Regions from separate parts of the Streptomyces sp. NPDC045778 genome, predicted to be linked through region 2. Evidence: riboswitches for the same ligand, from Rfam matches in the RefSeq annotation. Region 2 holds a riboswitch; the other holds the start of a gene.

Region 1 (3,298 bases), on a different contig from region 2:
GGGTCGACCTCGCCGTCCGGCGTGACGCGGCCGATGTTCCGCCCGCCCAGCGTCGTGGTGTACACGGTGCCGTCGGCCGCGAGGGCGACACCGTCGATGCCGCCGAGACCGGCGGCGTACGTGCTGACCTCGCCGGTGTCCGGGTCGACGAGCAGGAGCTTCGACGTGGGCAGCGCGTCGCCGGTGAGCGAGTGCAGAAGGTCGTTGCCGGTGCCGACGAGGAGGCGGCCGTCGTCCCGCACGACGATCCCGCCGTTGGCGCCGACATCGCCGGTGAGGGGTACGGGGGTGCGGCCCGGCGCGTCGATCCGGTAGACGCGGCCGGAGAAGTACGCGGTGGCGAACATCCTCCCGCGCTCGTCCACGACGATCGACTCGACCCAGTCGGGGACGCGTGCCACCTGGACCGGCGCGCCCGCCCCGGTGGCGGCACAGGCCGGTGCCGCGGACGCGGGGGCGGGTGCGAGCACACCCGCGGCCGCGGCAAGGAGGGCCATCGACAGGATGCCGCGGCCCGGCCGGCGCACGGCTCCGCGGAGCCTCCGGCTCACCTTCAACGTCATCGGTTCCCCTCCGTCGTCGGGTCGGTCCGCCCGGCGCAGTATCGGCTCCGGCGACCGCGAACACCACCGTCGGGAGGCGTCGGATCGGCCACACCCGTGCGGGGCGCGGACGGTGGCTCACGCCTTAGGGTCGGCGTATGCGCATCGTGTCCCTGCTCCCCGCCGCCACCGACCTCGTCGCCGAACTCGGCCTGGTGGAGCGGCTGGTCGGGCGCACCCATGAGTGCGACTGGCCGCCGCAGGACGTGGCGTCCGTCCCCGTGGTGACGGGCGCCGACCTGGACCAGGACGTCTTGAGCAGCCGGGAGATCTCCGACGCGGTGGGCGGGTCGGCGCACTCCGGGTCCTCGCTGTACACCCTGGACACGGAGGCGCTGGCGGCGCTGCGGCCCGATGTAGTCCTCACGCAGGACCTGTGCGACGTGTGCGCGGTGTCGTACGAGAGGGTCAGCCGCACCGTGCGGCTCCTGGACGCGGACACGCGGGTCCTGAGCCTGGAGCCGCGCACCCTTGAAGACGTCCTGGACTGCCTGGTCACCGTCGGCTCCGTTCTCGGTGTGCGGGAGCGGGCCGAGTTGCGCCGGGGGGAGCTGCGGGCCCGCCTTGAGCGGGTGCGCGCGCTGACCGCCGGGCGCGAGCGGCCCCGGGTGGTCGCGATCGAGTGGCTGGATCCGCTGTGGCCCGCAGGACACTGGGTGCCCGAGCAGATCACTGCCGCCGGGGGCGAACCGCTCCTCGCCGCGCCCGGCGAGCACACCGGGCCCATGACGTGGGACGCGGTGCGCGCCGCCCGCCCCGAGGTGCTGCTCGTCCTGCCGTGCGGCTTCCCGCCCGAGCGGACGCTGCGCGAGTCGGACCTGCTCACCCGGCTGCCCGGCTGGTCCGGGCTGCCGGCCGTCCGGTCGGGGCGCGTCTGGGTCCTGGACGGGCCCGCGTACTTCAACCGGCCAGGGCCGCGTGTCGTCCGCGGGGCGGAGGTGCTGGCCCACGTCCTGCACGGGGTGCGCGCCGGGGCGGCGGTGACGCCGGCCGAGGCGCGCCCGCTCCGCTGACGCGGGGGGGCGCGCCGCCCCGGCCCGGCGTTCAGGGCAGCGCGCGGCGCCGCGGCGGGCTGAACGCGTACAGGTCGAGGATCTCCGGTCGCGGCGCGATGCCCGGGCCTCCGGCGCGGACCCAGGCGACGATGTCCTCGGTCGCGTCCGCGTCGTTGACCAGGCCGAGCCACACCGGCCGGGCGCCCGCCGCCCGGCCCGCCGCGGAGGGCTGGACCACGATGACGTTGGCCTGGTCGCACACGTCCAGGCAGGCGGAGACGCGCACGGGCGCCTCGGCCCGCAGACGCGCGGTCTGCTCGGCGTGGTCGACGCCGGTCACCTTCGGGCTGCCGCAGCAGCAGTCCCGGCACACGACGACCCGGCAGGGCGCCGGGGCGGTGGCCGACTCGAAACTCCTCGCGGTGCCGGACGACGTCCGGGCCGGTCTTGCGGGCATGCCGCGTCCTGCCTCTCTCCGGGGAGATCCGCCCCGGTGTTCCGTGGAGGAGGCGACCGCGTGAGTCTCCTGGCTCTCGGGTCGTCGCTCGTCCCGGCCTTCCCACCCCCTGGGGGCGGTGGCCGGTCGGGACGCGCTCGCCGATCACAGTGGCGGGACCGCGCCGGATTCACACCGGCTTCCTCGGACCGCCGTCGCCTTGTTCGCCCGTCATCATTCCATCCGGCCGTACGTGACCGGCCGGGGGCCCGTTTCCGGTGCCGCGCCCGCCGTACGAGCGTCAGTGGCCGTACGAGCCGTACAAGGTGACCGGCAGGGCCTGGACGCTGTTGCTGACGAAGGACGGCAGCGGCACCAACTCGCCGGGCGGCACGGCCAGCTCCATGCGCGGGAACCGCCGGAACAGGGCCGGCAGGGCGATGCCCGCCTCCAGGCGTGCCAGGGCCGCGCCGAGACAGTAGTGCGGGCCGTGGCCGAAGGAGAGATGCTTCGGCTGCGGGCGTGCGAGGTCGAACTGGGCGGCGTCGGCGCCGAATTGCCCGGGGTCCCGGCCCGCTGCCGCGTAGGAGGCGAGGACGGCGTCGCCGCGGGGGATCACCACGCCCCCGATGGTGATGTCGTCGAGGGCGTAGCGGAGCGGGAAGTGCGCGACGGGCGCGTCCCACCGCAGGGTCTCCTCCACCACGGCCTCCCAGGGCCGGTGCCCTGCCGTGACGGCGGCGCGCTGTTCGGGGTGGGTGAGCAGGGCCCTGGTCGCGTTGGTGATGAGGTTGAGGGTGGTGCCGTGGCCCGCGACGAGGACGAGGACCAGGGTGCCGATCAGCTCCGGCTCCGAGAGCCGGTCCCCGTCGTCGCGCGCGGCGATCAGATGGCTGGTCAGGTCCTCGCGCGGCCGCTGCCGCCGTGCGGCGACGAGGTCGGTGAGGAGGGCGTGCAGGCGTCGCTGGGTGGCGAGGGTCTCGTCGGGCGTGGTGACGCTGCTGGTGAGGCTCGCGGAGAGGTTCCGGAAGTCGTCGTAGCGCTCCTCGGGTACGCCGAGGAGGTCGCCGATCACCGCCATGGGCAGGGGATAGGCGAAGTGGCGGCGCAGGTCGACGGCGTCGCCGCCGCGCCCCGCGAGGTCGTCGACGAGGTGGCGTGTGATCGCCTCGACGCGGGGCCGCATCGCGGTGACGCGTCGCGCGGTGAAAGCCTGCGTGACGAGGCCGCGCAGGCGGCGGTGCTCCTCGCCGTCGGCGGTGGTC
Region 2 (3,298 bases):
GGGGTGCAGGACGCCGCGCGCGGTGCGGGTCTTCTCCCAGGCGGGCAGCGGCCCGTGGCGCTCGGCGAGGTCCGTCGACGCCTCGTACGCGGCGAGCATGATCCGCTCGGCGATCCTCGTGGAGAGCGCCTTCGCCTCGGGGGAGTCGAAGGGCAGCCGCAGCTGGAAGAAGACGTCCTGGAGGCCCATGGCGCCGAGGCCCACCGGGCGCCACTTGGCGTTGGAGCGCCCGGCCTGCTCGGTCGGGTAGAAGTTGATGTCGACGACGCGGTCGAGGAACGTCACGGCGGTGCGCACGGTGGCGTCGAGGCGCTCCCAGTCGATGTCCCCGTCGGCCACGAAGGCCCCGAGGTTCACCGAGCCGAGGTTGCACACGGCCGTCTCGCCGTCGTCCGTGACCTCCAGGATCTCCGTGCACAGGTTGGAGGAGTGCACGGTGTGGCCGGGCTCGGCGGTCTGGTTGGCGGTGCGGTTGGAGGCGTCCTTGAAGGTCATCCAGCCGTTGCCGGTCTGCGCCAGGGTGCGCATCATGCGGCCGTACAGATCACGGGCGGGCATGGTCTTCTGCGCCAGGCCCTTGGCCTCGGCCGCGCGGTACGCCGTGTCGAACTCCTCGCCCCACAGGTCGACAAGCTCGGGCACGTCGGCGGGCGAGAACAGCGACCACTCCTGGTCGGCGGCGACCCGGCGCATGAACTCGTCGGGGATCCAGTGCGCCAGGTTCAGGTTGTGGGTGCGCCGGGCGTCCTCGCCGGTGTTGTCCCGCAGCTCCAGGAACTCCTCGATGTCGGAGTGCCAGGTCTCCAGGTAGACGGCGGCGGCGCCCTTGCGGCGGCCGCCCTGGTTCACCGCGGCGACGGAGGCGTCCAGGGTCTTGAGGAACGGCACGATGCCGTTGGAGTGGCCGTTCGTGCCGCGGATCAGCGAACCGCGCGAGCGGATGCGGGAGTACGAGAGGCCGATGCCGCCCGCGTGCTTCGACAGGCGCGCCACCTGGTGGTAGCGGTCGTAGATCGAGTCCAGCTCGTCGAGCGGGGAGTCCAGCAGGTAGCAGCTGGACATCTGCGGGTGGCGGGTGCCGGAGTTGAAGAGCGTCGGCGAGGACGGCAGGTAGTCGAGGCGGCTCATCAGGCCGTACAGCGCGGCGACCTCGTCCAGGGCCCGCACCGACTCGTCCTCGGCGAGGCCGACGGCCACGCGCAGCATGAAGTGCTGGGGCGTCTCGATGACCTTGCGGGTGATCGGGTGGCGCAGCAGGTAGCGGCTGTGCAGCGTGCGCAGGCCGAAGTAGCCGAAGCGGCGGTCGGCGCCGTCGGCGAGCGCGGCCTCCACGAGGGCGTCCAGACGGGCGCAGTGCAGGGTCGTGAAGGCGGCGGTGCGGTCGGCGATGAGGCCCTCGCGGTGGCCGACCGCGACGGACTCGGAGAACGACGTGACGCCCTGCGACGCGGCCTCCTCGCGGATGCCGATCGTCAGGAGGCGGGCGGCGAGCCGGGAGTAGGCGGGGTCCTCGGAGATGAGCCCGGCGGCCGCCTCGGTGGCAAGCTCCCGCAGCTCGGCCTCGTCGGCCTTCGCCGAGCGGCCGCGCAGCGCGGCCGCGGCGACGCGTCCGGGGTCGGCGTCGGGGAGGTCGGCGGTGAGGTCGGTCAGGGTGCGCAGCAGGGCGGCGCCGGGCCCGTCGGTGGACGGGGCGGACTGCTCGGCGTGCTGCTGACCGGCTTCGGCCTGCGCTGACGCGGGCTCGGCGGGCGCGATGGTCACGTGGTGCTCTCCCTCGCTCGGCTCTGGGCATCGAGGCAGGCGAGGGCACACGGGCGCGACCGCGCGCAGCGGTACGTACACCGCGTCCATCAGCCCATGTCCACGAGGCCCGGACGTCTGCGCCCGGACCGGGCGGCACGGGCGCGCTGTCGGCAGGTCCTCGGACTTTGTGGGTACGCAAATGCGCACACGTACACCGTTGCGGGACAGTTCCGGACTTGCACCGGATTCCCCTGCGACGACAGCGAGGACGAGCATACATCTTGTGCCGGGTTTCGGTGGCGCCCCTAGATGTTGTGTCGGTTGCTGGTCAGGGGGTGACCGCTTCCTCACGGGGGGTGGTCGCTCGGGGGTGCGCCGGAGCGTCAACTCACCAGGGGGGAGGCCGGGGAGGGGGCCGCTTCCCGGGCCTGGGGCGGGGTGCGCGGGGGCCGGCGCGGGGGGGCCTGGACCGGTCGGCCGGACGGCCTGGACCGGTCGGCCGGACGGCCTGGACCGGTCGGCCCAGGGGGGCTGGACCGGTCGGCCCAGGGGGGGCTGGACCGGTCGGCCCGGGGGCCCGGCCCGGTCGGTCAGCCGCCCGCGCCCGGCGGGTCCTGCGGGGCGCCGTCCCCGTTCGGCGGCAGGTCGCCGCGCTCCGCCGGGCGGCCCGTGTCGCCGCCGTCCGTGGGCAGGCCCTCGGGGTCGGCCTGCTCGGGCAGGGCCGCGTCCAGCTCGCGGTCGTCGGCGCGGTGGGCGTCCTCGGCGGCGGCGCGCAGCACCTCGCGGCTCACGGCGCCGCGGTCGGCGGCGAGTTGGATCCGCAGCCCGTTCTCCGTGCGGACGTACTCGTGCCGGGAGCCCGTGACGCGGTACCAGCCCTTGCCGTCCTTCTCGCAGCTCCTGGCGGCGGGCGGGACCGTACGGCAGTTGGCGTCGGTGACGGTGCCCCGGTCGACGGAGAGCGTGAGCTGCCCGCCGCCCTCGTCCCGCACGTACGTGGACTGGAAGCCGTCGTCGCCGATGACGCCCACCGACTGCCGGGCCAGCTCGAAGCCGTCGGCCTCCGTCACGTACACGTGCTCCACGACGGTCTGCGCCGCCTCGGCGCGGGCCTTCAGCTCGGCGCGGTCCGGCGGCGACCCGGCGGTGAGGTCGTCCGAGCCGCAGCCGGTGAGGGCGAGCGGGGCGAGGAACAGGGCCGGCAGGAGGCGGCGGGAACGTCTCATGCGCACATCCTTTCGCATGCGTCCGACGCCGCGCTCCGGCCGGCCCCGTCCGTCAGGACCGCCTCAACTCAGTGGCCCGCCCCCACCTTGGGCAGCTCCACGGACACGCCCTGGTCGCCTGCGTCGGCCGTGTAGTCCTCGGGAGAGGTCTCGTCGACGCCCTCGGGGGCCTTGAACGCCTTCAGGACGAAGGTGAGGACGACCGTGACGACCACGTTCAGGACGAACGCCGTCAGGCCGATGTAGCCGATCTCGCCGATGCCGGGGATCTCCTTGGAGGACCCGCCGAAGTGCTTCTGCGTCGGCGAGGCGACGCCGTAGGCGGCCAC

Evidence for each region. Region 2 has a riboswitch for cobalamin ahead of AC07GB_RS02185 (ribonucleoside-diphosphate reductase subunit alpha). Riboswitches for the same ligand answer to the same signal wherever they lie in the genome.
Region 1: linked by a shared signal. The riboswitch ahead of AC07GB_RS12420 ((2Fe-2S) ferredoxin domain-containing protein) and the one ahead of AC07GB_RS02185 (ribonucleoside-diphosphate reductase subunit alpha) in region 2 are both predicted to bind cobalamin.

Annotation. Positions count from the first base shown of each region.
Region 1 is NZ_JBWKJZ010000008.1:10,367-13,664, forward strand. Features, by position in the region: gene AC07GB_RS12410 (SMP-30/gluconolactonase/LRE family protein) at 1-563, opposite strand, end outside; gene AC07GB_RS12415 (cobalamin-binding protein) at 701-1,615, shown strand; gene AC07GB_RS12420 ((2Fe-2S) ferredoxin domain-containing protein) at 1,647-2,054, opposite strand; cobalamin riboswitch at 2,118-2,238, opposite strand; gene AC07GB_RS12425 (cytochrome P450 family protein) at 2,335-3,298, opposite strand, start outside.
Region 2 is NZ_JBWKJZ010000001.1:494,774-498,071, reverse strand. Features, by position in the region: gene AC07GB_RS02185 (ribonucleoside-diphosphate reductase subunit alpha) at 1-1,761, opposite strand, end outside; adenosylcobalamin-variant (AdoCbl-variant) riboswitch at 1,908-2,006, opposite strand; gene AC07GB_RS02180 (hypothetical protein) at 2,334-2,969, opposite strand; gene mctP (monocarboxylate uptake permease MctP) at 3,038-3,298, opposite strand, start outside.